4 regions of the Pseudomonas sp. Eqa60 genome follow, and region 3 is predicted to be linked to each of the others. Evidence: riboswitches for the same ligand, from Rfam matches in the RefSeq annotation. Region 3 holds a riboswitch; each other region holds the start of a gene.

Region 1 (7,287 bases), 920 kb from region 3:
GGCCCAGGCACAGCACGGCCACGGGCTTGGCACCTGCCGGCAGCCCCAGCAGATCGGCCAGGGCCTGAGGATCGAACAAAGACACCCACCCCATTCCCAGGCCTTCGCTGCGGGCCGCCAGCCACAGGTTCTGGATGGCGCAGGACAGGGACGCCAGGTCCATCTCCGGCAGGGTCCGACGGCCGAAGATGTGTCGTTCGCGGTCATCCATCAAGGCGGCCACCAGCACCTCGGCACAATCGCTGATGCCTTCGACCTTGAGCTTCATGAACTCGTCGGAACGCTCACCCAGGGCTTGGGCGGTGCGCACCCGCTCCGCCTCCACCAACTGCTGGATGTGCTTGCGCAACAGGCGGTCGCTGATGCGAATAAAACGCCAGGGCTGCATCAACCCGACACTGGGCGCCTGATGCGCTGCTTCCAGCAAGCGCCGCAGCACTGCCGGCTCGACACTGCCACCCGCGAAATGACGCATGTCGCGGCGCTCAGCGATGGCCCGATAGACCCCCTCGCGCTGCGCCTCAGAGAACCCCTGCTCACTCACCCGCCACGCCCTCGGCTAAAACCGGCTGAACAGGCGCGCCCGGCGCAAACAACGCCGCCACCGCCGCCGGATTGGACGGGAAATAGAAGTGCACATAAGAGGCCGTCATCCGTCCCTGGCGATACACCGCTTCCGCGCCGCGCCCGCCGTTGGGGCTGAGCCCACGGGCGATGGGCAGCAGCTCGGTGCTGGTCAGGGAATGGTGATAGGTGTGGCCGCGCAGATTGCCTTCGGGCAACTCCACCGCTTGCAAGGCCAGTGCCGCCAGGCGCTTCTGCATTACCGCATCTCCGGGCAGCAGGCCCAGGAGCTCGGCACGCTGGCCTTCGACATCGGTCAGGGAGTCCAGCAGGTAGAGCATGCCGCCGCACTCGGCGAGCAGCGGCTTGCCGGCCGCGTGATGGGCACGAATGGCCTGCAGCATGCGGCTGTTGCGGGCCAGGGCCTGATGGTGCAACTCGGGATAGCCGCCGGGCAGGTACAGGCTGTCCGCGTCGGGCAGTTGGGTATCGTGGATCGGCGAGAAGAAGCTCAAGTGCGCCCCCATGGCTCGCAACAGATCGAGGCTGGCGCCATAGGTGAAGGCAAACGCCTCGTCCCGCGCCACGGCAATCCGCACGCCCTTCAGCAGCGGCGCGCAATCCACCGGCGTGGGTGAAGCAAAACTCACCGCTGGCGGCAGTTCCACCTGGCAACTGCTGGCCAGGGCCTCGGCGGCGGCATCCAGGCGCAGGTCCAGATCATTCAGCTCGCTGGCCTGCACCAGCCCCAGATGGCGGCTGGGCAGCTCGATATCGGTTTCCCGGGACAAGGCGCCATACCAGCGCAAGCCTTCCGTCAGGCTGCCTTCCAGCAACTGCGCATGGCGCAGGGTACCAACCCGGTTGGCCAGCACCCCGGCAAACGGCAGGTCCGGCTGGTAGCGCGCCAGGCCCAGAGCCAGGGCGCCGAAGGTCTGGGCCATGGCGGTGCCATCGATCACCCCCAGCACCGGCACGCCGAAATGCCGCGCCAGATCGGCGCTGGAAGGGGTGCCATCGAACAGGCCCATGACCCCTTCGATCAGAATCAGGTCGGCCTCTCCCGCCGCCTCCCAGAGCAGACGGCGGCTTTCCTGCTCGCCCACCATCCACATGTCCAACTGGTACACGGCGGCACCACTGGCGCGCTCAAGAATCATCGGGTCGAGGAAATCCGGGCCGCACTTGAAAACCCGGACCTTGCGCCCCCGGTTTCGGTGCAAGCGGGCCAGGGCCGCGGTCACCGTGGTCTTGCCCTGGCCGGAAGCCGGTGCGGCGATCAACACTGCCGGGCAATGACGAACATCAGTCATGAATTCACGCTCACAGCTCGACACCTTTCTGCGCCTTGATCCCGGCCTGGAAGGCGTGCTTGACCATGCCCATCTCGGTCACGGTATCGGCCAGCTCGATCATCTCCGGCTTGGCGCCGCGACCGGTCACTACCACATGCTGCATGGGCGGACGTGCCTGCAGGTCACTGAGCACCTGATCCAGATCCAGGTAGCCGTGCTTGAGGGCAATGTTCAGTTCGTCGAGCACCACCAGGCCAATATCCGGGTTGCTCAGCAACTCCCTGGAAACCGCCCAGGCGGCTTCAGCCGCAGCAATATCGCGCTGGCGATCCTGGGTTTCCCAGGTAAAGCCTTCGCCCATCACGTGAAAGCGCACCTGCTCGGGGAAACGCCGGAAGAACAGTTCTTCGCCGGTGCTGTTACGCCCCTTGATGAACTGCACCACGCCACACTGCATACCGTGGCCCATGGACCGCGCCAGCATGCCGAAGGCCGAGCTGCTCTTGCCCTTGCCGTTGCCGGTCAATACCAGCAGCAGGCCGCATTCGTTGGGCGAGTTGGCAATGCGTTCATCGATCACGGCTTTTTTGCGCAACATGCGCGCCAGATGGCGCTCGTCACGATCGGGGGATTCACTCATGGGGCAGCTCTCCGTTGGGGCTGGGGAACGGGGGGCAGGGAAAAGGAACAGACGGCGCTAGCCTGGCATCGCCCACCGTGATGCCGTTGGATGGATCAGGCCGGTCTCCGGGCTCATGAGCGGCATGGCTGCCGGACTGCGCGCCTTCCCGTGTCATTGACACAGTGGCGTCAGGCGCAGTCTTGACTCATCTACCGTTGCGGGGGCAGCGCCGGAATCGTCGTCGGCTCCATCATTGGAACAGACCCTGACCGGCTTCCCTGTTTCACTCTGTCGGCCACCGGCCACAGAGCACCTGAAACAAGTCGCGAAGGTTAGAGGGTTGGGGGTGGAGCGTCAATTAAAGCCGGCCGTCGCCCCCGGCACAAAACTGCACTGCATCAATAAACTGACGCCAATCTTGTGCCACACTCAGAGCAATGATATCAAATAGCCACTTTTCAGCGCCCCCGGCGCCAACCACACAACAATAAGGGGTAAGTTCGATGCAAGGCATGATCATCAGCAATCCGAAGCTGGAATTCCTGCGCCCGATGCTGGAACGCTGGTTCGATTGCATCGATCGCTACAACGCGGTTCGCGGCGATAACGAAACGCCCTACTGGTTCGACGAGCAGGCCAATCTCGGGCTGCTCAGCGCGGCGGCCTGGATGGCCGAGATGGTCAGCCTGGAACACAGCCCCAGCAGGAAACAGCAGGAAGAAGGTGCGCGCAACGCCCGCACCGACCTGTACCTGGCCACCAAGGAAGAGCGCGCCTACATACACGCCACCCAGCGCTGGCCAAGGGTCAACAGCCTGAACCTGACCCAGGCACTGCTGGACGTTGCCCAGGATGCAAGAAAGATCAGCTACGCCAGCGACCTGAGACTGGGTTGCCTGTTCGTTGCCCCACAAAAATCCCAGCACAGCGCTACGCCGGAAGAGCTCCAGGACATGCTCGACGAACTGCAGAAGGAGCACTGCTGCGCCGTGGCCTGGTACTTCCCCTATGCCTATCGCAAGCTGCACAACGAGGCCGGCCACTACCACCCGGGCGTCGCCGTGCTCTTCAAGGAGGCCCGCTGATCGGGCGGAACCATCGACTGGCTATGCTTCTCTATGACTACGACGTCCGTGCACTCATAGGGAAATTCGCATGCTCAAGCTTCAGCACAGCCTACTGATCGCCATCGCCGCCGGCCTCGCCGCCTGCGGCGAAACTTCCAGCCTGCAGGTATCCGACGGCACCGGCCCCAACCCCAAGCTGCCAGAACCTAACCCGACGCTGATCCCCACGGTCAACATCGCCCCCGCCATCGGCTGGCCGCAAGGTGCAAAACCCCAGGCCGCGGCCGGCACCCAAGTCAAGGCTTTCGCCGAGAACCTCGACCATCCACGCTGGCTCTACGTCCTGCCCAATGGCGATGTGCTGGTGGCGGAAACCAACGCCCCGCCCAAACCGGATGACAGCCAGGGCATTCGCGGCTGGATCGCCGGCAAGATCATGGGCCGTGCCGGGGCGGCCGTGCCCAGCGCCAACCGCATCACCCTGCTAAGGGACCAGGATCACGATGGTGTGGCGGAGACCCGCACAGTGTTTCTGGAGAACCTCAATTCGCCCTTTGGCATGACCCTGGTGGGCAATGACCTGTATGTGGCCGATACCGACAAGCTACTGCGCTTTCCCTATCAGAGCGGCGACACCCAGATCAGCGCAGCCGCCACCAAGGTGGTCGACCTGCCCGGCGGCACCCTCAACCATCACTGGACCAAGAACGTTAGCGCCAGCAAGGACGGCAGCAAGCTCTACGTCACCGTGGGCTCCAACAGCAACGTCGGCGAAAACGGCCTGGACAAGGAGCAAGGCCGAGCGGCGATCTGGGAGGTGGACCGTGAAAGCGGCCAGCACCGCCTGTTCGCCACCGGCCTGCGCAACCCCAATGGCCTGGCCTGGGAGCCGGCCAGCGGCGCACTCTGGACCGCAGTCAACGAGCGGGACGAAATCGGCAGCGACCTAGTGCCGGACTACATCACCTCGGTCAAGGATGGCGCGTTCTATGGCTGGCCCTTCAGCTACTACGGGCAACATGTGGATGTACGGGTCGAGCCGCAGAACCTCGACCTGGTGGCCAAGGCCATCGCCCCGGACTACGCGGTAGGCCCGCACACCGCGTCGCTGGGGCTGACCTTCGCCGACGGCAGCAAGCTCCCCGCCCCCTTCACCGAAGGCGCCTTCATCGGCCAGCACGGTTCCTGGAACCGCAAACCCCATAGCGGCTACAAGGTGATTTTCGTGCCATTCAGCGCCGGCAAGCCCAATGGAGCGCCGATCGATGTGCTTAGCGGCTTTCTCAATGCCGACGAGAAGGCCATGGGACGCCCGGTCGGAGTGGTGATCGACCAGCAAGGCGGGTTATTGGTGGCCGACGATGTCGGCAACAAGATCTGGCGAGTCTCCGCCGCCAAAGCCCCCTAGGCTCAACGCTTGCGGCACAGCGTCAGACCATCTCCCAGCGGCAGCAGCGACAGATCGATACGCGAGTCATCCTTCAAGGCGCGATTGAGCGCCTGGATGGCTCGGGTATCCTCGCTCAGGGAATCGGTCTCCAGCACGCGCCCGCTCCACAGGGTGTTATCGAACACCAGCAGCCCGCCAACGCGCAGCAGGCCCAGCGCGACCTCCAGGTAGGCCGGGTAGTTGGCCTTGTCGGCATCGATGAAGATCAGGTCGAAACAGCCAAGCTGCCCCGCTCGCTCCAGGCTGGCCAGGGTATCCAGGGCCGGGGCCAGGCGCAGTTCGATGCGCTGGCCCACCCCCGCCTCCTGCCAGTAGCGCAGGGCCGTAGCGTTGTAGTCGCCGGGAATGTCGCAGCAGATCAGAGAACCGTCTTCAGGCAGCGCCTGGGCCATGCACAGGGCGCTGTAGCCGGTGAAGGTGCCGACCTCCAGCACGCGACGGGCGCCGGTCAACTTCACCAGCAACGCGAGGAACTGGCCCTGCTCGGGCGCCACCTGCCAACGGGCGGTGGGCATTGCCTGGGTTTCATCCCGCAGACGACGCAGCAGGGGCGTTTCACGCAGGGAAACGTCCAGCAGGTAATGGTAGAGGGCATCGTCGAGGTTCAGCGTCCGAGCGGTCACAGGCACCTCGACCAGAGAAGATTAGGGATTGCGCGCCAGGTGTTCTGGCTGCAGGACGCGCTTCGCGCTCAGGTAGGCCTTCTGCCAATAGGCCTTGGACAGGCTGTCGAGCTTCACCGTGCCGCCGGTAGCCGGCGCATGCACGAAGCGCCCTTCCCCCACGTAGATGCCCGCATGGCTGACCTGGGAGCCGCCATTGGTGGCGAAGAAGATCAGATCGCCGGTCTGCAGCGCGTTCTTGCCCACATCCGGCGCCTGCATGCCGATCATTTCCCGGGTTGAACGCGGCAGGGAAATACCCGCCGCATCGCGGTAGACGTAACCGATCAGGCCACTGCAGTCGAAACCGGAATCCGGGGTGTTGCCGCCCCAGCGATAAGGCGTGCCCACCAGCCCAAGGGCGCGGAACAGCACGTCTTCGGCAACCGGAGAGAAGGTTTGGGAGGAGTTGAACACCGGAGCACGCACCACAGGCGCAGGCGGCGGGGTACGGCTGGCACAGGCGCTGAGCAGCGCTGCGAGGGCAATAAGAGCAAAACGGGCTGAGGTCGACATAAGCTGGACAATCCTGATCGGGATGCGGCTTTCTCTGCCGTGGCACTGAAAACAAAACCGCGTAAGCAAGGCTTACGCGGTTAGTTTCAACAATAGATCAGGATTCTAGCGCCTACACGCCAAACTTCAAGTAAGACTTTAACTTCGCCCTACAAATAGTCCGCTTATTTGCGTGCAGTGACCACGGTTGGAGCCATGGCAAGTGCGCGCTTGGCTTCGATGAAGGTCTTGCTCCAGTAGCTATCGCCCAGGCTGTCGACCCGCACACCGCCACTGCGACGGCTGCTGGAGTGGATGAACTGGTCATCGCCCAGGTAGATACCTGCGTGGCTGACGCGCCCACGGCCGTTGGTGCTGAAGAACAGCAGATCACCCGGTTTGAGATTGTTGCGCGCTACCAGAGGCGCTTTCACGTTGATCATTTCGCGAGTGGAACGCGGCAGGTTCATGCCCGCCTCTTCACGAAACAGATAACCGATGAAACCGCTGCAATCGAAGCCGGCTTCCGAGGTACCGCCGAAACGGTAACGGGTACCGATCAGGGACATGCCGCGCTCGAGGATGCTGTCAGCCAGAACTGGCAACTGGTAAGGCTTGCTGTCAGAGAACTCTGCCAGTTCCTTTTCAGTTGCCAGCTCTTCCTGATAAACAGCGGAAGACTGGTTTTTGACGGAGACTTGAGCCTGCTGGACAGGTTGCTGCTGGGACACCGGAGTGTGGGAGGCGCAACCAAACAACAGGGTGACGAGTGCGAGAGGCACGAGGGGTGCGAAGCGATTTAGCATGGGCACGACCGTGGCTTGAAATAAAAGAAGACGCGACTATGCCTTCTATCGCCCTCATTTGCAAATTCAATCGATCAGAATGTGACTTATGAGTTTCTTCCGTACATCTAAGGCTTTAAGCCCATTTTAAGTCCGCCCACCTCTGGAAACCCTTCCAAAGGTGCGTTTTCTGGCGCCTGGAATATGCCGAAGGTCGCCCCCGAAAGCCCTGGAAGCCTTGTCTTTACCAGCCCAGAGTCTCTTTCAGAAAAGGGATGGTCAGCTTGCGCTGGGCCTGCAACGAAGCCTGGTCGAGGCGCTCGAGAAGCTCGAACAGGGCACTCATG
Region 2 (7,287 bases), 810 kb from region 3:
GACCAGGGCATCGAGCTCGACGTTGGTCAGGGCGCGGCTGTCCATGATCCCCGCCAGCAGTGGGATGCCCCGGTCGAAGTCGTAGGTCTGCATCGCCAGGCGCCAGGTGTGCTCGAACTGCGCCGGGTCCTTGCTTAGCGTGCTCAGGCTGATCCAGTAGCCCAGGGCGGCGGCCGAGTCGCCCTGCCATTCGGCGAGATGGGCCATCTGCTCCAGCAACTGCGGGTCATCCGGCCGCTGTTCGAGCAGTTGCAGGCCCACCGCATGGGCGCCGGCCAGGTCACCGAAGGCCAGGCGCTGCTTGAATTCCTTGGCGAGGATTTCCGGGCTGTCGGGCTGCACCTTGCGCCAGGCACTGAAGAACTGTTCCGCCAAGTCCACGCGGTTGTGCGCCACGGCCACATCCACGCCGCGGTCCAGCAGCGCCGGTTCGAATGCCACGTCCGGCTGTGCGGCCAGCTCTCGGGCCAGCAGCTCCACTGCCTGATCGCCGCGATCGGCCGCCACCAGGGTGGTGAAGGCCTGTTGCAGAAACTGCCGACGCGCCTCGGGGGTCTGGCTGGCATCGAGCAACTGCACATAGAGATCGGCCGCGCGCCCCGGCTGTTCGCTGGCCTGGTACCACTTGGCGGCTTCAGGCAGCCACTGCTCGCGCCGTGTCGGGTCGCGCCGCGCCAGCTCGGCATAGGCATCCGCCGCCAGCCCCGGGGCCTGGGCGCTCAGGGCCAAAGTGGCCAGGCGCTCCAGTTGCGGCGATGGCAGCGGCTTGTAGTCAAAGGCCTTGAAACGTTCGGCCAGGGCCTGCAGGGCCGCGCTGTCGGTGCTGTTGTTCAGCGCCAGGGCATCGAGCTGCAAGCGGTAGTAGGCCTTGAGCGCCGGATCGGGCCGCTGCCACTGGGCCAGGTGTTTTTCCGCCTTGGGGTAGTCCCCCAGCTGAATCAGCAGGTCGAGCAGCTGGGTGCGCAGCTCATTGTTTTCCGGGTGTGCGGCCAGCAGCACCTCGGCGTAGCTGGCCGACACTTCGTCCGGCTGCCCGCCCTTGGGGCGGAACGCCTCTTCATTGCGAAAGGTTGCCCACAGCAGCACGCCGACGGCGATCGCCACCAGCAGCAAGGCCCAGGGGTTGAGCAGCCGCGCGCTGGGCGCCTTGGCCTTAGTTGCAGAGGAGTTGGGCATCACTCACCTGCTTCATGGGAAGTTGGAAATGCCACAGGCCCTGTTCGGACTTGCCGGCGTAGCGTTGGCCCTGGACCTCGACCCGACAGGCGCTGGCCGAACGCACCGAGAATTCCAGGTTGAACTGGCCGGCAAAGGAGAAGCTCACCTGCCGGTCATTGACATAGCGCCAGTCGCGCAGGGGAATATTGGCCAGCTCCAGTGCCGGGCGCGGATCGCGCTCGGGGCGCAGGGCCAACAGCGCATGATCGCTGCTCAAGGCTACATAGCGCCCCTGGGGCAAGTCGCGCACCCCGGCCACCCCCACCGAGCGGCCGAGGTCCGGCCAACCCAGCGCCGGGTCCAGGCGCAAGGTACGCAGGCCGTCCATGCCGCGTACCTGCCAGTCGCCATTGGCGGTCCGCGCCAGGCTTGCCTGGTACAGGCCGTGGACCCGGTCCAGGTAGTCACTCATCCACAATGACAGCGGCTGCTGGCCACGCATGAACTGGTAGATGTCGGTCATGGCCTTGATCGACGCCTGCTTGGTGCCCGAATAGAAGTGGTAGTACAGGTGGATGCCGCGCAGGCGCCGTGGGCTGTCGGTCAGCTCGAAGGTGTCGATCACATCGCGAAAGCCGTAGTACGGGCCTTTCCAGAGGTTGGTGTACATGTTCTCGTTGATCACCGGAGCGTAGTACTGCAAGCCGCCCGAGGTCGGCCGCAACAGCGGGTACAGGCCGGTGAGCGATGAGTTGGCCTTGGTCAGGATGGTCTGCCCGCCGTTGACGTTTTTCAGCCCGGCGTCGTAGGCCAGCTTGATGGTCTCGGCGCTGGGCAGCGCATCCCCCGGCCAGAAGACCAGCTTCACCGGTTTCTGCGCGGTGGTCAGGCGGCTGTTGATGTAGTCCCGCGAGCCGAGGATCTCGCGCTTGTAATCCAGGGTCTTGTACCCCGGGATATTCAGGCGCAGGCCGTATTCGGCGTGGAAATCCTCGTCCTTCTTGGCCTTCTCCGGCTGCATGTAGAACGGGTGGCTGTAGGTGTGGGTGGCCACTTCGACCTTGGGGTCGGCGAAGATCTCCTGGGCGATGGGCTCCAGCTCCCGCGCCAGGAACGGCGACATGCCCTTGGGCCCGACTTCGCCTTCGATGATCGAGACCGAGGTCAGGAACGGGTTGGGACGAATGTAGTCGTCCAGCACCTGGCGCCCGGAATACGGGGTGCCACGCACTTCGGCATGGGACGGGAAACCGTCACCGTCGATATGCACCGTGGCGATCCGCCGACCGTTCTCGGTGGTGGTGTCCGGGCGTGGCTGGGACGGCAGGCGCAGGGCCTTCTGGATAAAGGCGAACGGGTCGAGGATCCAGCGGCTGCGCTCCACATTGGCCTCCACCACATAGGGGGCCAGGGCCATGCCGCCCCAGGCGGCGGTGGCCACCGGGACGTACTTGCCGCCCTTGTCATCGCCCAGCACCAGGGCTGGTTTCGGCCCGTCGGGCAGCAGGCTCACGCGGGTCAGTTCGCGGCTGCGCGCCACCACCGGAGCCTCGAAGGCGCCGATCAGGCTCTTGTCCTGGCTCAGCACATGCAGGGCATCGCGAGCCCCCGGCGCCGCCAGGTTCAGCCCCAGGCGCTTGAGCAGCGCCCGGTCCTCGATCGGCAGGCCGGCCATGATCGCCAGGGGCACCTGCTCATCCAGGCGCTGGCCGACCCAGCTATAGAAGGCACGGCTGTCCTCGGGCGGGCCGCTGGTCATCCACAGCACCACCCCGGCGTAAAGGCCGGCGAAGCTGTAGGCAGGCAGGCTGTCGTCCACCGGGAAGTAGTCCACCCGGTAACCCAAGTACTCCAGCAGGCCACCGAGCATGCGGTGCCCGGCGTGATCGTAGAGTTCCCCTTCGCGCGGGTCATAGAGCATGGCGATGCGCCGCGGCTGGACTTCCACCGTGCTCATGCTCAGGGCGTTGAGGTCCGGGGTGGTGACCACCGGTATAAAGCCTTCCTGGCTCAATTGCCGGACCAGCTTGCGTGCCTCTTCCCGACGGTTGGCCGGCAGGTAATCGATGGCCACCAGCGGGATGTTGCGTGCGCGCAGCGGCTTGAGTTCGCCTTCAAGCCAGGTGCGGTCGGCTTCAGAAACCGGGCGGTAACGCTTGGCCGAGGCATCCCAGCCGGCGTGGATGGATTCCACCGCCACGGCCGAGGCGACGCCATCGAGCTCGCCCAGTACCTCGAAGCCCCGGTTGAAGAACAGCTTGAGGTTGGGCAGCCGGCTGTGCAGTTCCCGCAGGAACGAGGCCAGGGCCTTGCGTTGCGGTTCGCGATCGGCCTCGGGGAGCAACTGGAAACTGTCCAGGGTGTCCAGGAACAGGCCGGCGTAGCCCTGGTCCTGCAGCGCCTTGGCACGCTTGAACAGGTGTTCGCGCCAGGCCGGGGTGGCGATGTCCATCACCTGGCTGTCCCAGGCCTTGTTGCGCACGGGGCTCGCGCCCTGGGCCAGGGCCTGCTTGGCCAGGGCAGCGCGGTTGCCGTCGAACTCCCCTACCGACAGGTAGGCGAACGGCTGGCTGCCGAGCTTGCGCAAGGTGGCGACATCGGCGCTGGCCATATGGCCGGGCTCGACTACTGCCCATTCGAACTGCGCCAGCTCCTGCAAGGGTGGCTGCTCGGCGTACCAGAACCCGACACTGGCGGGCGCCGCGGGTGCGGCCTGCACCAGGGTGTTGGTGGCACACAAGGCCAATGCGGTAAACAGGCGTCGAACCACTTTGCAGACATGCCCCCTGCGAAACTCGATATCCATAACTCACTCTTCAGTAGATCAATCTGCACAACATCAGGCTCTAGGGCAGCCGCCATGGCGGGCGCCCCTAAGGCAACGAACTAAAGGCTGCGGTAAAGCCGTTCCAGGCCCTCGGCCAGGCTGCTGGGCGTGCCCAGGTCGAAGCGCTCGCGCAAGCGGCGGTTGTCGGCCTTGGAATGGCGGATATCCCCGGAGCGGGTCGCGCCGTGGCTCACCTGCAGCGGCTTGCCGCTGATCTGCTGCAGGGCGCCAATCAGATCGTTGAGGGTGGTCACCCCGCCGAGCCCGACATTGGTGGCATCGGCTGCCGGCGCGGGGCATTCCAGGCCCTGCACCAGGATCTTCACCAGGTCCGCGACATAGACGAAGTCGCGGGTCTGCCCGCCATCGCCGAACAGGGTGATGGGCCGCCCGGCCTTGGCCCGCTCGCTGAAAATGCTGATCACCCCGGAATACGGCGATGAAGGGTCCTGGCGCGGGCCGAAGATATTGAAAAAGCGCAGGATCACCGGTTCCAGCCCATGCTGGCGGCGGTAGAAGTCCAGGTAGTACTCGCTGGCGAGCTTGTCCGCCGCGTAGGGCGTGAGGGGAGATTTAGGGGTGTCTTCGGCAATCGGCGTGCCCTCGCCGTTATTGCCATAGACCGCCGCACTGGAGGCGAACACCACGCGGCGGATACCGGCCGCGGTCATCGCCTCGCACAGGCGCAGGGTGGCGATGAAATTGCTCTGGTGGGTGGCCACCGGGTCTTCGACCGAAGCCTGGACCGACGCCACAGCAGCCAGATGCACCACGGCATCGCAGCCCTGAACGGCATCCGCCAGAAGTGCCGCATCGGCGGCATCCCCCACCAGCAGTTCCAGGCCAGCATCGCCCATGGGCAGATTGCCGACCTTGCCCGTGGAAAGGTCGTCCAGAACCCGCACCGCATAACCCTTGGCCAGCAGTGCATCCACGAGGTGAGAACCGATAAAACCAGCGCCCCCAGTAACCAGTACCCGTTCGGCAGACATAGATCATTCCAAAGAGAAATATCGCGGCTACGCCGTCTGAAGCTAGCACAGCCAACGGATCAGCCCTGGCTACTTGCCATCCTGGCCGTCATGTTTTTAGTGGCTGCTCTGCGCCATAGGCTGTTTCGCCTATTTTCGGAGCAGAGTTCAGCGCTTTGGCGTCAAAAAAACTCAAGATAATCAATCGCTCAGCGCCGACATACTGGGTCAGAAAAGCAAAATCGTCAATAATGCGTCGATATTTGTCGATTATTTAAGCGCCGGGAAAAATAGGTCAATATATTGACCTGCCTGGCATAAAGCGCTGAAACCGCCGCCGTAGCTGGCCACATGCCATTGACGCAAGGGCTCGGCAGTGCTCATATGCGCGCCAGTTTCAGGTGTCCCATGCCGCCGTGCATGGGGTTAAACGGGAAGCCGGTGCGTCATTTCGATGATCAGTCCGGCGCTGCCCCCGCAACGGTAAGCGAGCGAAGCATTCGACAGACCACTGTGCCAAGGCATGGGAAGGTGAATGCCTCATGACCCTCGCAAGCCCGGAGACCGGCCTGCAACTTCGTTTGACAACCCCGCGGTGGGCGGGCGCAGTCCGGTTTTCGTGGGCGCGGCTGCCCGCGATTCCCTATGCGTTGTTCCCTCCGGGATTCATTCATTCCTTACAAGTAGTAGGAATCGCATGTCCCGCACCTCCTTGCTGCAACACCTGGCGAGCCCCTCGCTGTGTTTCACCCTCCTGCCTTGCATGGCCTACCCGGCCCTGGCACAGGCTGAACAGAAAACCTCCCTGGTCTTGCCCGAGACCCAAGTGAGCGGAGTCTCCAGCGCCCCGCAAACCTCTCTGGACACGCCCCTGCCCGCCGGCTCGCGGCTGAACCTCACGGCCCTGGAGACTCCGGCCAGCACCAGCAGCCTGGGCAACGACGCCATCAGCAACCGCAACAACCTCACGGTGCAGGATGCCGTCACCCGCTCCCCCGGCATCACCAGCATCGCCACCCCGGGCAACGGCAATACCGCACTGTCGGCCCGCGGCTTTACCGGGCACTCCTCGGTGATGACCCTGTTCGACGGTGCGCGCCTGTACACCGGCGCCGGCAGCCAGACCTTCCCGGTGGACCCGTGGATGGTCGAGCGCATCGACGTGATCCGCGGCCCAGCCTCGGTGCTGTACGGGGAAGGCGCCACCGGCGCGGTGATCAACGTGATTGCCAAGAAGCCCTTCGACGGTGAGATCCACAACCGCCTGCGCCTGGGCTATGGCTCCCATGATCGCCAGCAACTGGGCCTGGACAGCGGCGGCTCGCTGACCGACACCCTGAGCTACCGCCTGACCCTGAACCAGCAGCAGAGCAATGGCTGGGTCGACCAGGGCCAGTCACGCAGCCTGGCACTCAGCGCGGCGCTACGCTGGCAAGCCACCGACGACCTCGGTTTCACCCTGGCCCATGAACGCGGTGAAAGCGAACCCGCCAGCTATTTCGGCACGCCGCTGATTGCCGGCCAATACCGCGACAGCCTGCGGGCCAAGAACTACAACCTGCGCAACGCCGTGCAGCGCTACAACGACGAATGGACCCGGCTCAACACCGACTGGACCCTGAGCGACAACCTCAGCGCCAGCAACCAGCTCTACTACATCAAGAGCCGCCGCCACTGGCGCAACGCCGAAGCCTACAACTGGGTCAGCTCCCGGGAGCAGTTGCTGCGCGGCGACTACCTGGAGATCAAGCACGATCAGGAGCAGATCGGCGATCGCCAGAGCTTCACCTTCAACCACTCGCTGTTCGGCCTGGACAGCAGGACCGTGGTCGGCCTGGAGTACAACAGGATTCGCTTCGGCGTGGCCAACAACTCGCCCTACAAGGATATCGGTAGCGACTATATCGACCCGTGGAACCCTGCACCGGGCTACTTCCAGAGCCGCTCGCCCTTCTCGCCCCAGACCGACAGCAGCACCCGCACTTTCGCCCTGTTTGCGGAAAACCGCCTGCAACTGTCGGAGCGCTGGTCGCTGGTGACCGGCATCCGCCGCGACCAGAACCATATCGATCGCAGTGATCTGCGCGCCGGCACCCGCACCGATCGCAGCCTCACCGGCGGCAACTGGCGCGCCGGCCTGGTGTTCGCGGTCACCGATCAACTGTCGCTGTACGGCCAGTACTCCACCAGTGAAGACGGGGTCAGCAACCTGATCAGCCTCAACCCGAGCCAGTTGCAGATGGACCTGACCGAAGCCAAGCAGACCGAGTTCGGGCTCAAGCAGCAGTTCTGGAGCGGCCGTGGCGAATGGACCCTGGCGGCCTACCACAT
Region 3 (7,287 bases):
CCCATATCACCTACCCGCTGAGCGCGGCGAAGATGGCCCGGGTCAAGACCCTGTTCTACAGCGGCGACTGGCAGGTCACGGCCCTGCCGGGCTACGGGCCGGCGCGCCGGGCCAACCCGTTCGAGACCTTCGAGGCGATTCCGGCCAAGGCCCGCTACCAGTTCATGCTGGATAACGCCGAATACTTCGTGCGCACCTTTATCCGTGGCCCGGTGTGCCGCGGGCAGATCGCCACCGACGTGATCCGCGACAACTTCTGGGCGCTGTTCCAGGCCCCCGAACATGACCTGTACATCACCGACCCGGCCTATCGCGGCCAGGCCACGCCGTTGCTGGCCATGCCCGGGCAGAACGACGACGTCGGCAGCGTGCTCAGCCTGTGGCTGGCCTATCGCGACAAGCGCAACGAGTACGAGGCCCTGCGCCGCGATTCCTATGCCGATTCGCCGGCGCCCAGCTGGTCGACCCTGTGGGCCGGCAACGACAACGCGCTGCTGAGCATCTTCCGCCACTTCGACAGCGCCTCGGTGACCAAGGGCCTGATCGGCGAAGTGCCACAGACGATGTGGCTGTTCGACTACCCGCTGCTGGAGCGCACCTACTATCAATTGGCGGTGAACTTCGACGTGTTCGGCAACGTCTCCCACCAGGCCCAGACCCGGTTGTACTTCGACCTGATCCGCAATGGCGCGGAGCAGAACTTCCTGCGCCTGATGCCCGCCGGCACCCGCGAGGATTTCCTCGACGATTGGTACCAGAACAGCGGCAAGTTCAAGATGTGGCTGGATTACGAGTCCATCGACGACGACAAGCGCAGCGCGCTGAAGCTCGACCTCAAGGACCCGAAAAAGGACTTCGCCAACCAGTTGCTGGCCCGCTATGGCGACCTCAACGCCAAGCCGGATCCGATCAACCGCTGTGACAGCGCCTACTGCTCACGCCCGAACATCGACCCGGCGCTGCAGGATGCCGAGCAGGCCCTGAGCCGCCTGGCATCGCGCCCGGCGGCGGGCCTCAAGGTCATCGAACAGTTGCCGGAAGCGACCCTGCTGCGTGTCCAGACCGCCAGCGGCAAGCGCGAGTTCTACAGCATGCTGCGCAACCGCGCCCACAGTAACGTGGCCTTCATGCTCGGCGAGTCGCTGCGCTATCAGCCGGGGCTGGACACCCTGACCATATTCCCGGGGATTCTCAGCAGCTATCCGAACTTCATGTTCAACGTACCGGCCGGGCAAGTGCCGGAGTTCGTCGACGCCATGCAGGCGGCCCGGGACGCCGCCAGCTTCGAGAGGATCGTCGAGCGCTGGGGCATCCGCCGCAGCCATCCGCAGTTCTGGCAGTACTTCCATGACCAGACCCGCTACCTGCAGGAAACCGACCCGGTGGAAGCCGGGGTCCTGGACATGAACCGTTACGAAAACCTCTGACATAGAGCTGTCATCGCCCCCGGACTGCGCCTTGGCGCGGCCCGGGGACGCTCTATACCAAAGTCTATCCCGACAAAAATACTAGGACTTTGTCAGCGGCTTGGATTGGCGTAAACTGCGCCCACGTCTGCGAGGAACCACCATGAGCGCCATAACCATTACCGACGCCGCCCACGATTATCTGGCTGATCTGCTATCCAAGCAGAACACCCCGGGGATTGGCATCCGCATCTTCATCACCCAGCCAGGGACTCAGTACGCCGAGACCTGCATCGCCTATTGCAAGCCGGGCGAAGAGAAACCCGAAGACAAGGCCCTGGGCCTGAAAAGCTTCACCGCCTACATCGACGCCTTCAGCGAAGGTTTCCTCGATGATGCGGTGGTCGACTACGCCACCGACCGCATGGGCGGCCAGCTGACCATCAAGGCGCCCAACGCCAAGGTGCCGATGGTCAATGCCGACAGCCCGGTCAACGAGCGCATCAACTACTACCTGCAAACCGAGATCAACCCGGGGCTGGCCAGCCACGGCGGCCAGGTCAGCCTGATCGACGTGGTCGAGGACGGCATTGCCGTGTTGCAGTTCGGCGGCGGTTGCCAGGGCTGCGGCCAGGCCGACGTGACCTTGAAGGAAGGCATCGAGCGCACCCTGCTCGAGCGCATTCCGGAGCTCAAGGGCGTACGTGACGTCACCGACCACACGCAGAAAGAAAACGCCTACTACTAAGGCGTTCGCTGCGACTTGAAAAAACGGCGCCCCGTGAGCGCCGTTTTTTTATGCCCCCAAGCCAGCTCCCCCCAAAAGCCTCCGTAGGAGCCGGCTTGCCGGCGAAAGGGCCCTAGAGCCTTGCACCAATTCCCAGATCGCCTTCGCTGGCAAGCCTGCTCCCGCAAAGGGAGTCAAGGGCGGTAGAGGTGTGCGTGCCCGGCGCGGTACAGCGACGATTCGCTGAATGCATCCGTGGCCAGCACCCGGCCCACCAGGATCAGTGCCGTGCGCCGAAAACCCTTGGCCGCCACCTGATCGACGATGTCCGCCAGGGTTCCCAGGGCCCAGTCCTGATCCGGCCAGGTGGCGCGGTGCACCACTGCAATCGGGCAGTCTGCGCCGTAGTGGGGCAGCAACTCGGCAACGATCTTCGATAGGTGATTGACCCCCAGGTGGATGGCCATGGTGGCGCCGTGGGCCGCCAGGCTGGCGAAATCCTCGCCGACAGGCATCGCGGTCTTGTCCGCGTAGCGGGTAAGAATCACGCTTTGGGAGACGTCCGGCAGGGTCAGTTCGGCCCCCAGCAGGGCAGCGCAGGCGGCGGTGGCGGTGACCCCGGGGATGATCTCGAAGGGGATGCCCAGCTCCCGCAGGCAGCGGATCTGCTCGCCGATGGCGCCATACAGGCTCGGGTCGCCGGAATGCACCCGGGCCACGTCCTGGCCCCGGGCATGGGCCTGCTTGATGGCCTCGATGATCTGCTCCAGGTGCAGTTCGGCGCTATTGATCACCCGCTCCGCGCGGTGCCCGTCGAGCACTGCCTGGGGGACCAGGGAGCCGGCGTAGATGATCACCGGGCAACGATGGATCAGGCGCTGGCCCTTGACGGTGATCAGTTCCGGGTCGCCGGGGCCGGCGCCGATGAAATAGACAGTCATGGCTGTGTCCTGTGAAAAAAGGTCGGGAGCCGTGCTTCAGATGAAGATTGCTCATGATCGAAGGCGGGGATTATCGGGGATTCTACCGGGCGGCGACCAATGCCAGGGTGGCTTGGGCGTATTTTTGCCGGGGAACAAGCAGTGTGGCCGGGCCGGGTGACAGCTGTTCGGCCAGGGCCAGGGCGGCACTTTCGGCCACGCCGTAGCAGCCGGTACGTTCGAAGGCGATTTGCGAGCGGTGGCTCAGGCGCAGGGCAAAGGGGGCGAGCTGGCCGCTGCTGAAACAGGTCAGCGGCAGTTCCAGTTGCTCCGCCAGTTGCAGCAGGCCGGGTTCGTTGCGCTTGAGGTCGATGCTGGCCAGGGCCAGGACCTGCCGGGCCTGCCACTGGTGCGCCGCCAGGACCTGGTCGAGCAAGGCGCGCAGCGTGGTCACCGGGCAGCCTTTCTGGCAGCCCAGGCCGACCACCAGGGTCGGCGCTGCGCTTACTTCGATCATGCCGAGTACTGATCCGTGTTCCTGCGCCGGAACAACCAGGCGCTGATTAGCCCGAGGGCCAGCCAGAAGGCGGCGTTGGTCAACTGTGAGGCGATTTTGAATTGTGCCTCCAGTTCTTCCGGGGCCAGCATCGAATGCACTTCCGGTTGTGGCGCGCCGATCACGTGAGGCACGGCGATGATGGCCGCGCCCAGCAGTTTCAGCAGCCAGTTGCCGGCGAACACGATCAGGGCAAGGCCCACGGCGGTGGAGGCGGCGGTGCCGACCCACCAGATCTGCCGCTGTGCCAGGTCGGCTGCGGCGGTGCCTGGCAGTTCCGGCGGCAGGCCCAGGGTCGGCGCCAGGCAGAAGGTGGCGTAGCCGGCCAGGCCCCAGAGCAGCCCCTGGGACGTGCGGTTCGGCGCGCGCAGGGTGTAGAGGCCGGCCAGCATCAGGGCGAAGCCCACGGCCACCACCAGATTGCCTCCGGTGGTGGACAGCACACGCTGCCAGCCGTCTTCCGGCTCCCAGGCTTCGGCATCGTGGCTGTGGGCGGCCATGGCGCCTTCGGCGTGCTCATGGACTTCGGCCGCTGGGGCCTTTTCATAGGTTTCCGCCTGCAGGATCAACGGGGCGACCCAGAAGCTTTGCAGCAGGGTCAGCAGCAGGGCGGCCAAGAGGCCGGTGAAACCTGCGGTTTGCGCGATACGCTTGATCATGTCGGCAGGTCTCAATGGCAAGGGAAGGCGGCGCTGTGGCGGGTGTCGTGGGCCGCGTTGTGCACCGCCTCGATGTGGGAGAAGCCGGCGAAGTACACCAGGCACGCGCCGAGGATCGAGGCGCCGATGGCGGCCACCAGGCGCTGGCTCAGGGTGGAGGTCGTGCTGGCGGAGTGGCTGGTGCTGCTGATGATCGACATGGCGCTTCCCTCTGGAGTGTCAGCGGGGTAGAGGCGCAGGAAAACCCCGCGTGATGGCCACGCAGGGTTTGCAACAGCGCCCGCCCACCGCGGGTTGTTATGTAAGTGTTGCGGGCCGGTCTCCGGGCTTGCGAGGGGCAGGGCTGTGTCATGCCGTGCCGGCAAGTGTCGCCTTCCCATGCCTTGGCACAGTGGATCTGACACTTCGCTCGCTTACCGTTGCGGGGGCAGCACCGGACTGGCCACGGCTTTTGTAGTAAAGCACGTGATTCACCGGTTTCCCGTTTCACCCTGTAAGGGGCACCCGTAACAAGGTGTGTAGGAGATCATGGGCGGGGCAGGGGCGTCAATTGCCGTGACCGCTGCGCAGGTGTGCGCCGCGCTCGTGCAAGGTTCAATGGCCCTTTCGCCGGCAAGCCGGCTGCTACGGGCGCATTGTCGATTGACCGTCCCCCTGGCTCTGCGTAGCCTTGCGCTTTCGAGGTTCTTCGGCCACGGGTCGAAGCTAAGAAGGGAACGCGGTCGATGCCGCGGCTGCCCCCGCAACTGTGAAGGGTTCGATTGCTGCAAGGCCACTGCATGGGCGTCGACGACGCCGGTGGGAAGGCGCAGCAATCGCCGGTCCGACGACTGGCAAGCCCTCAGCCAGGAGACCTGCCTCGATCCAAGATTCTCACTACAACCGGGCGGGGTGATCCGGTGGCGAAATCTCCGCGCGCCCGGCGTTGCGGTTCTCGTCCCGTTTGCCCGCCTCCTTTTGCCAAAGGGCATCCGATGAAAACACTGGCCAAACTTCCCGTCACCATCGTCACCGGCTTCCTCGGCTCGGGCAAAACCACCCTGTTGCGGCACATGCTGGACAATGCCCAGGGCCGGCGCATTGCGGTGATCGTCAACGAATTCGGCGAACTGGGCATCGACGGCGAAATCCTCAAGCAATGCGCCATCGGCTGCACCGAGGAAGAGGCCAGCGGCCGAGTCTACGAGCTGGCCAACGGTTGCCTGTGCTGCACCGTGCAGGAGGAGTTCTTCCCGGTGATGCGCGAACTGGTGGCGCGCCGCGGCGACCTGGACCACATCCTCATCGAGACCTCCGGCCTGGCGCTGCCCAAGCCTCTGGTCCAGGCCTTCCAGTGGCCGGAAATCCGCAGTGCCTGCACCGTCGATGCGGTGATCACCGTGGTCGACAGCCCGGCCGTGGCCGCCGGCACCTTCGCCGCCTTCCCCGATCAAGTGGACGCCCAGCGCAAGCTCGACCCCAACCTGGACCACGAATCGCCGCTGCATGAGCTGTTCGCCGACCAGCTGTCCAGCGCCGACCTGGTGATCCTCAACAAGACCGACCTGATCAGCCCCGAAGACCTGGCCAAGGTGCGCCTGGAAGTGGCCGAGGAGCTGCCGCCGGCGGTCAAGGTCATCGAAGCCAGCAGCGGTCGCCTGCCCCTGGATGTGCTGCTGGGCCTGGGTGCCGGTTCCGAGGAACACATCGACGGCCGCCACAGTCACCACGACCATCACCATGACGGCGATGACGATCACGACGACCACGATCACGACGCCTTCGATTCCATCTCCATCGAGCTGCCCCAGGCCGACGAAAGCCTGCTGCTGGACGCCCTGACCCAACTGGTGGTCAAGCACGGCATCCTGCGGGTCAAGGGTTTCGCCGCCATCCCCAACAAGCCGATGCGCCTGCTGATCCAGGGCGTGGGCACCCGTTTCGACAAGCACTTCGACCGCAAGTGGGGCGCCGACGAGGCCCGTACCACGCGCCTGGTGCTGATCGGCCAGGAACTGGACGCCGCCCAGCTCGAAGCGCAACTGCGCGCCGCACTCAGCGTCTAAGCCATGCATCTGCTCAGGACCCAGCCCGGCGGTTTCGTGTCGGATGACAACATTGCCGACCTGGGACAAACCCCCGCCGAGCTGGTGATCCTGTGCAGCGGCGATTCCAGCCTGGCGCTGCTGGCGGACGCCGCCGAGCAATTGCCCGAGGACTACCCCAGCTTTCGCCTGGCCAATCCGATGCAGGTGCAGAACCACGCCTCGGTGGACCTGTATGTGGACCAGGTGCTGCGCCACGCCAAGGTCATCCTGATTTCCCTGCACGGTGGCATCGCCTACTGGCGCTACGGCGTCGAGCGGCTGGTGGAGCTGTCCCAGCGCGGGGTGCAGTTGATCCTGGTGCCGGGGGACGACCGCCCCGACCCGGAACTCGGCGACCTGAGCACCGTGGGCCCCATCGAGCGTGATCGCCTGTGGCAATACCTGCGCCAGGGCGGCCGCGATAACGCCTTGAACTTCTACCGCTGCCTGGCCAGCGGCCTGTTGGGGCGCGACTACCCCTGGAGCGAACCGCAGGCCCTGCCACGCACGGCGATCTACCACCCGCACAAAAGCCAGGCTGCCCTCAGTGACTGGCAGGCCGACTGGCAGCCGGGGCAAGCCGTGGCAGCGCTGCTGTTCTACCGCTCCCACCTGCAGGCGGCCAACACCGGCTTTATCGACCTGTTCTGCCAGCGCTTGCTGGCGGCGGGCCTCAACCCCTTGCCGATAGCGGTGGCCAGCCTCAAGGAGCCGGGCTGCCTGAGCCAGGTGGAAGACTGGCTGGATGAAACCGCGGCCGGGGTGATCCTCAACACCACCGGCTTTGCCCAGTCCAGCCCCGAAGCCCCGCACCTGCGGCCGTTCCGCCGCAATATCCCGGTGATCCAGGCGATCTGCGCCCAGGACAACGAACCGGGCTGGCGTGACAGCGAGCAGGGCCTGGGGCCGCGGGACCTGGCCATGCACATCGCCTTGCCGGAACTGGACGGGCG
Region 4 (7,287 bases), 1.6 Mb from region 3:
GCCCAGCTCACCTCCCGCGGGCGGTTGCTGTTCATCGCCGCCCACCCCCAGCGCTTCGCCGACAGCTGCATCAGCGAGATCGTCGGCTACAGCGACGCCAACGGCGAGTCGCCGTTCTGGCAAGCCGTGGGCCAGCACTTCTTCGACCTGCCCTATGTCGAGGCCGAGCGCCTGTGCGCCCTGCAGGGCCGCGGCTTTCTCGCCGAACTGATGCCCCAGTACCCGCTGTACATCCCGATGCTGGCGCAGGCGGCCCAGGACTGCATCGGCCAGGTTCACCCGGATGCCCGGGAGGCCTGCCAGATCCTGATCGACGAAGGCTTCGCGCCGACCCAGTACGTCGACCTGTTCGATGCCGGGCCGACCCTTCAGGGGCGCAGCCACCAACTGCGCTCGATCGCCCAGAGCCGGGTCGCCACCAGCTACCCCAGCCCCCAGAGCGGCCAGGGCCAGCAGTGGTTGCTGAGCAACGAGCGGCTGCAGGGCTTTCGCGCCATAGTCGCGGCGCTGGACACCGCCCCGGGCGCTGAAATCGGCCTCGACCCGGCCATGTTCCAGGCCCTGCAACTGGCGCCGGGCGAGCCGGTACGGAGCGTTGCCTTATGAACCGGCCCCTGTTGCCCCCCTGCCCGGCGTCATTGCCAGGAGCCCGCCAATGATCGTCCGTCCGATCCGCGTCACCGATCTGCCGGCGGTCTTGAGCCTGCTCGAAGGTAGCTGTCGCGAACTGAACAACCTGTCCACCGACCCCGAGCGCCTGGCCCATCGGGTGCGCTGGGCGCAGCGAGCCTTCGCCAACCAGGTGGAGCGGGCCGATGCCGACTACCTGTTCGTCATGGAAGATGACGAGCAGCAGGTGATCGGGGTCTGCGGCCTGAGCGGCGCCATCGGCCTGCGCGAGCCCTGCTACAACTACCGGGTCGGCACCACCCACGGCAGCGCCCCGGTGCTGGGCATCGAAAAGCACATCCCGACCCTGTTCCTGTGCAACGAGATGACCGGGCAGTCGCTGCTGTGCTCGCTGTTCCTGCGCCGCGATCACCGCCAGGGCTACACCGGCCGCCTGCTGTCCACCGCGCGCCTGCTGTTTGTCGCCGAATTCCCCCGGCTGTTCGGCGACAAGCTGGTGGCCGAACTGCGCGGCCAGCTCGACAGCCAGGGCCGCTCGCCGTTCTGGGACAGCCTGGGGCGGCACTTCTTCAAGATGGGTTTCCAGCAGGCCAATCGCCTGTCCAGCCACGGCAGCAAATCCTTCATCGCCGAACTGATGCCGCGCCAGCCGCTGTACACCTGCCTGCTCAGCCCCCAGGCGCAGGCCGCCATCGGCCAGGCCCACGCCAGCACCGAACAGGCGGTGAGCATCCTGCGCGACGAAGGCTTCAGCCATCAGGGCTGCATCGACATCTTCGATGGCGGGCCGCTGATCGAGGCCGAGGTGGCGAAGATCCGCAGCGTGCGCGAGAGCCAGACCCTGCCCCTGCTAGTGGGCACTCCGGACGCACAGGCGCCGGTGTGGCTGATCCACAACCGGCGCCTGGAAAGCTGCCGCATCACCGCCGCCCCCGGGCGCCTGGTTTCGGGTTGCCTGCTGGTGGACCGGCTGACTGCCAAGCGCCTGCAACTGCAGCCGGGCGACTCGGTACGGGCGGTGCCGCTGCTGGCCTGCGAGTCACGCACGGCCCTGCACGCACAGCGGCACCTGGCTCCGCAAAGCGCCCTGCTCCTGTAGCCGCTGCCGCAGGCTCGGGCCGCGTTCGGAAGAACGGCCCGCAGGGGCGCGAAATCTCAAGACCGCTGAGGCGCTCGACATGAGACTGCCAAGCAAGGCCCTGCGGGCCTTTGCGCAGCCTCGCGCGCTCGGCAGTGGCTACAGAGGCGTCAGGGCGATGAATCCGGTAACACCTGGCGGCAGGCGCAACATTGACGAACGCCGGGGCGGATGTTCATATGCCGCCCAGTTTCAGGTGCCTCCTGCCGCCGTGCAGGAGGTGAAACGGGAAACCGGTGTGCCCCTTTTCGGGCAAGTCCGGTGCTGCCCCCGCAACGGTAAGCGAGTGCTGCATTCAACAGGCCACTGTACCCAAGGTATGGGAAGGCGAATGCCGCCAGACTCGCAAGCCCGGAGACCGGCCTGTGACGTCTGTTTGGCAATCCTGCGGTGGGCGGGCATGGGCCGGTATGGTCGCGTGCCCGTGGCCGATACCCTCTCCTGCGTGCTTCCCGAAGACACTTTCGAGAAGACCAACAATGACAACACCTGACTCTTTGCCTGCACGCGACTGGCGTGCACCTCGCCGCACCATGAGCGGCGCCCTGCTCGGCTGCCTGTTCAGCCCCCTGCTGCTGGCGGACGACAGCCCCCTGACGCTGGACCAGCAATTTGTTTCCGCCCCCTCGGTGGAGTCCACCACGGTGGCCGAAATGGCCCGCTATGGCAGCAAGGTGGAGATCATCGACCGCCAGCAGATCGAACGCGCCGGCCCCAGCAGCGACATCACCCGGGTCCTGCAGATGTACGTGCCGGGGCTGTATGTGGCGCCCAAGAATGGCCCCTTCGACTACGGCACCTACTCCCTGCTGGGCGGGCGCAACGACGACACCCTGATCCTGCTGGACGGCGTGCGCCTGAACAACCGCCTGTACGGCGGCCTGTACCTGGATACCCTGCCGGCCAACGCCATCGAGCGCATCGAGGTGCTCAAGGGTGGCCAGAGCCTGCTGTTCGGTACACAGGCGGTGTCCGGGGTGATCAACATCGTCACCCGCAGCCCGCAGACCCGCGACGTCTCCGGCGAGGTCAACCTGGGCCTGGACAGTTTCATGGGCAGGAGCGGCGATGCCCGCGCCGAGCAGATCCTCAGCAACGGCCTGGGCGAGCTGGGGCTGTTGGCCTATGTCAGCCACAACGTCTCCGATGGCTACCAGCCATTTCGCAACAGCGCCTACAACGCCAACACCCGGGACAAGAAACGCGGCTATGAAGTGACCACCTTCGGCGCCAAGGCGATCCAGGGCCTTGGCGACGCTTCGCGGCTGGAACTGTTCTACCAGTACAGCGACGCCAACCTGGATTTCGCCCGCCCGGTGAACAACCGGAAAACCACCAACGACCGCATCCAGCAGATCGCCACCGCGACCTTCGAGCAGCGCCTGGACGAAGGCTTCAGCTACTTCGTCAAGGGCCATGTCAACGACTGGGACACCCGCTACACCAGGATCGACAGCCTCGACGACGCCAGCCTCAAGGTGCGCAACCACAACGACTACTGGGGCTTCACCGACTGGGGCCTGCAGGCCGAGGGCAAGGCCGAGCTGGACGGCGGCCACGTGCTGGTATTGGGCACCGACAACCAGTGGTTCAAGGGCCAGGACGACGTGCTCAAGATCGATAACAAGCAGGCCCAGGCCAATGCCCTGTACACCCAGCTGCGCCCGGTGTTCGACGCCCTGCCCGACTGGCACCCGAGCCTGGGCGTGCGCCACGAGAAAATCAGCGGCGGCGAAAGCGCCACCGTGGGCATGCTCACCTCGCTCTACGACCTGACGCCCCACTGGCAACTGCGCGGCCAGTACGGCAGCGCCTTCAAGCTGCCCAACGCCGAGCAGCTGTACGCCAACGAGGACTACGAAAAAGGCAACCCCGACCTCAAGCCGGAAAAGAGCCTCAATGCCGAGCTCGGCCTGGACTACAAGGGCAGCCTGCTGGCCGGCGAATTCAACGCCAGCGTCAGCGCCTTCCACCGCAAGATCGACGACCTGATCACCCTCGACGCCAACGATGTCTGGAGCAACGGCCAGGGCCGAATCAAGGTGCGCGGCATCGAACTCGACGGGCGCTGGCAGTTCAGCCCGCAATGGACCCTGCAGGCGGACATGACCCGCAACCTGTTGGAGTCGCGCAACGGCGTGACCCTGAGCAACATCCCCGGTTTCTTCGCCCGTTCGCGGCTGGGCTTCGAAGCCCCGGACCGGATGTGGGGCGTGGGTGGTGCGGTCCGCTACATCGGCCAGATCGACAGCCCAAAGAACGTCGACTACGGCCACTATTCGGTGGTCGACGCCGATGCCTATCGCTACCTGGATACGGCCCAGCAGCACCGCCTGAGCCTACTGGTGGAGAACCTGTTCGACCGCGACTACAGCACCAGCATGACCAGCACCTCGCCCTCGGTGGACAACCTGGGGCGCCCCTTCACCACCGAAGTGCGCTACACCTACCGCTTCTGAGGCCGACCGACATGCATGAGAACTATCAACGGGTGCTGTTCGTCGGCCCCGGCCTGCACGGCGGCGCCCTCGGCGAAGCCTTTCGCAAGGAGCTCGAGGCCCTGCGCGGCGACGGCGCCGACACCCGGGTGATCGACACCCTGGACGGCTTCGACAGCCTCTGGGCGGCGCTGGGCGAAGCCCTGCCCGAGGACGGCGCGAAGCTGCTGGTGGTGGACCTGGAACCCAGCTCCGACAGTGCCTACCTGGACTGGCTGCGCGATGAGCTGGGGCGCCTTTCCCAGGCCCACCCCCAGGCACCGCGGCTGTGGATCACCGCCCAGGCCCTGGGCCGGCGCGGGCTGGACGCGGCCCTGGCCTGCGCCAGCATCGGCCAGCGCGAGCGCCACCTGGCCTGCGACAACGTCAACGCGGTGCAGAGCGACCCGGACTGGTCGCGGGTGCCGCCCCATGCCCGCCAGGTGTTCCTGTGCACCGGCCCGCGCTGCGTGCGGCGCGGCGCCCTGGCGCTGTGGAAGACCCTGCGCCGCGAACTGCTGCGCCTGGAGCACATGGAGACGCCCGGTGGCGTGCTGCTGACCCGCACCGCCTGCCAGTTCCCGTGCAACCTGGGGCCGGTACTCACCGTGCACCCGGACGGCTGCTGGTACCGGGTGCGCGATGACGGCGAGGTGCTGCGCCTGGTGCAGCAGCACCTGGTCCAGGGCGAACCGGTGGCGGACCTACGGATTCCCGCGCCCTACGGAGGAACGGCGGATGCCTAGCAGACTGCTCGGCCTGCTGCTGTGGCTGGCGGCCCTGCCGGCCCTGGCGCACAGCTACCAGAACTGTGGCCGGACCTGGACGGTGGACGGCCCGCCCCAGCGCATCGTCGCCCTCAACCAGCACAGCGCCGACCTGCTGCTGGCCCTGGGTGCCGGGCCGTCGATGATCGGCGTCGCCTATCTGGACGACGATGGCCAGGCCCAGGCCGAAGGGCTTTACCACGGCGTGCCGGTCATCGCTCGCCAGTACCCGTCGGCAGAAGTGCTCTACAGCCTGAAACCCGACCTGGTGGTGGGCGGCTTCGCCTCGGCCTTCCCGGAAAACTTCAGCTCCCGGCAACGCCTGGGGGCCATAGGCGTGGGCAGCTACCTGCTGGAATCGGCCTGCGCCGGGCATGACCAGGACTACTTCGGGCATATCCGCCGCGACCTGCTGACCCTGGGCCGGCTGCTACGCCAGGAGGCCCGCGCGCAGCAACTGGTGGGCCAGATGGATGCCGACCTGGAGGCCGCCGCGGCCCTGTACCGCGGGCGCCCGACGCCTTCGGTGTTCTACCTGGACAGCGAAGTCAACGGCCTGGCCAGCCAGGGTCAGCGCGGGTTTGTCGGCGTGCTGCTGCAAGCGGCCGGTGCACGCAACAGCTTTGCCGCCATCGACCGCCCGCGCCTGACCGTGGACAGCGAGACCCTGCTGGCCAACGACCCCGACGCCATGCTCCTGGCCGACGCCCTGTGGTCCCCGGCCCGGCGCAAACGCCAGCTGCTGCACAGCGACCCTGTGCTGTCGCGATTGCGCGCAGTGCGCGAAGACCGGCTGATCGACATCCCCTTCGCCCGACTGGTGCCGGGCATCGCCAGCGGCCGCACCGCCCTGGAACTGGCCCGGCGCCTGCACCCCACCCACGACTGCCCCCCCCGTAGGAGCCGGCTTGCCGGCGAAGGGAACACCCCCGACCTCGCGGCGTACCCACAGACGCCTTCGCGGGCAAGCCCGCTCCTACAACCACCAGCGAGCCCCCCGTAGGAGCCGGCTTGCCGGCGAAGGGAACACCTCCGACCCCGAGGCGTACCCACAGACGCCTTCGCGGGACACAAGGAACAGCGGCTACAGGGAGTTGAGCAAACGCCTGGACGGCTGCTCCGGCGGGTGGCAGGTGACGTTGTTGCGGCCGCAGGTCTTGGCCGCATACAGGGCCTGGTCGGCATCGTTGAGCCAGCCCATGGCGTCGTCGTGCAGGGGGTTGAAGGCCGCCAGGCCGATGCTCAGGCTGACCTGCAGCGCCGGGCTCTGTTCATAGCCCAGGGCCCCAAAACGACCGCGCAGGGCCTCCATCAGTTCGGCGGCATGAGCCAGGGGCACGTCCGGCAGGATCACGCAGAACTCGTCGCCGCCATAACGCCCGGCCTGGTCGCTGACCCGCAGGTTCTGCCGCAGCAGCTTGCTCAACTGGCGCAGCACCACATCCCCGGCCACATGGCCGTAGGTGTCATTGATGGCCTTGAAGTGGTCGATGTCGATCAGGGCGATGGCACCACCATGGGCCTGGCGCTTGCAGCGCTGGAACTCGATCTCCAACTGGTCCTTCCAGGCGCCATGGTTGAGCAGCCCGGTCAGGCTGTCGGTGCGGCTCAGGGCCAGCAGCTCGCGCTTGTGCCGGCCCAGGGTCACCGCCTGCTGATAGCAGATGTAGCCCAGGGCCAGCGGGTACAGGGTCAGCATCGGCAGGCAGGCATACACCTGCTCAGGGGTGGTCTGGGCGACAAACGCCGGCCCGAACAGCCACAGGGCAACGCCCATGCCCAGCACTTGGGCCGCACTGCCGGCGAGGAAGAAACGTAACCCGCCCAGGGCCATGTTGTTCATGGCCATCATCCCCAGGGTGGTGGCCAGCGGCAGCGGATTGAAGTGCATGGCGCCGACCCAGAAGCCCCCCAGCAGCGAATCCACCAGCAGGTTGCGGTACTCGGCACGAAACGGCACCCGGGCCAGCCGCGCCCATTGGTAGGCCAGGTGCGGCCAGGCAAATGCATTGAACAGCATGAAGCCCCAGACCCAGGGCGCCGGTTGCAGGGGCGCCATCCCCGCGGCCACGCAGAAAAACCCCAGGGCCAGGCCCAGGGTCCGTGACCGATAAAGCCTCCTGGCCAATGACAGTCCCTTCCCTCTGGTGTCCTGCGCAGGGAGCAAGTCGCCTCCGATCAGCAATGGGTAAAGGTGGAACGAGCGGGTGGCAAGCAACCGGTGAAAGTCTATCAGTCGCGTTTCAAAGCGCCATCACTGCCAACGCCCAGTTTC

What was found. Region 3 has a riboswitch for cobalamin ahead of KI242_RS19110 (CbtB-domain containing protein). Riboswitches for the same ligand answer to the same signal wherever they lie in the genome.
Region 1: linked by a shared signal. The riboswitch ahead of cobO (cob(I)yrinic acid a,c-diamide adenosyltransferase) and the one ahead of KI242_RS19110 (CbtB-domain containing protein) in region 3 are both predicted to bind cobalamin.
Region 2: linked by a shared signal. The riboswitch ahead of KI242_RS15690 (TonB-dependent siderophore receptor) and the one ahead of KI242_RS19110 (CbtB-domain containing protein) in region 3 are both predicted to bind cobalamin.
Region 4: linked by a shared signal. The riboswitch ahead of KI242_RS11970 (TonB-dependent receptor) and the one ahead of KI242_RS19110 (CbtB-domain containing protein) in region 3 are both predicted to bind cobalamin.

What each region holds. Positions count from the first base shown of each region.
Region 1 is NZ_AP024342.1:5,160,044-5,167,330, forward strand. It holds gene bluB (5,6-dimethylbenzimidazole synthase) at 1-544, opposite strand, end outside; gene KI242_RS23135 (cobyrinate a,c-diamide synthase) at 537-1,877, opposite strand; gene cobO (cob(I)yrinic acid a,c-diamide adenosyltransferase) at 1,888-2,499, opposite strand; cobalamin riboswitch at 2,580-2,813, opposite strand; gene KI242_RS23145 (hypothetical protein) at 2,985-3,566, shown strand; gene KI242_RS23150 (sorbosone dehydrogenase family protein) at 3,637-4,956, shown strand; gene KI242_RS23155 (class I SAM-dependent methyltransferase) at 4,959-5,621, opposite strand; gene KI242_RS23160 (C40 family peptidase) at 5,643-6,176, opposite strand; gene KI242_RS23165 (NlpC/P60 family protein) at 6,341-6,961, opposite strand; gene hda (DnaA regulatory inactivator Hda) at 7,185-7,287, opposite strand, start outside.
Region 2 is NZ_AP024342.1:3,427,678-3,434,964, reverse strand. It holds gene KI242_RS15705 (tetratricopeptide repeat protein) at 1-1,176, opposite strand, end outside; gene KI242_RS15700 (bifunctional glycoside hydrolase 114/ polysaccharide deacetylase family protein) at 1,154-3,964, opposite strand; gene KI242_RS15695 (NAD-dependent epimerase/dehydratase family protein) at 4,045-4,977, opposite strand; cobalamin riboswitch at 5,339-5,544, shown strand; gene KI242_RS15690 (TonB-dependent siderophore receptor) at 5,654-7,287, shown strand, end outside.
Region 3 is NZ_AP024342.1:4,239,642-4,246,928, reverse strand. It holds gene KI242_RS19135 (fatty acid cis/trans isomerase) at 1-1,427, shown strand, start outside; gene nfuA (Fe-S biogenesis protein NfuA) at 1,570-2,154, shown strand; gene cobM (precorrin-4 C(11)-methyltransferase) at 2,328-3,074, opposite strand; gene KI242_RS19120 (cobalamin biosynthesis protein) at 3,157-3,570, opposite strand; gene KI242_RS19115 (CbtA family protein) at 3,567-4,268, opposite strand; gene KI242_RS19110 (CbtB-domain containing protein) at 4,280-4,468, opposite strand; cobalamin riboswitch at 4,564-4,791, opposite strand; cobalamin riboswitch at 4,933-5,145, shown strand; gene cobW (cobalamin biosynthesis protein CobW) at 5,243-6,313, shown strand; partial or broken gene cobN (cobaltochelatase subunit CobN) at 6,317-7,287, shown strand, end outside.
Region 4 is NZ_AP024342.1:2,613,139-2,620,425, reverse strand. It holds gene KI242_RS11980 (arginine N-succinyltransferase) at 1-606, shown strand, start outside; gene KI242_RS11975 (arginine N-succinyltransferase) at 656-1,729, shown strand; cobalamin riboswitch at 1,946-2,150, shown strand; gene KI242_RS11970 (TonB-dependent receptor) at 2,302-4,227, shown strand; gene KI242_RS11965 ((2Fe-2S) ferredoxin domain-containing protein) at 4,239-4,991, shown strand; gene KI242_RS11960 (ABC transporter substrate-binding protein) at 4,984-6,015, shown strand; gene KI242_RS11955 (diguanylate cyclase) at 6,097-7,179, opposite strand.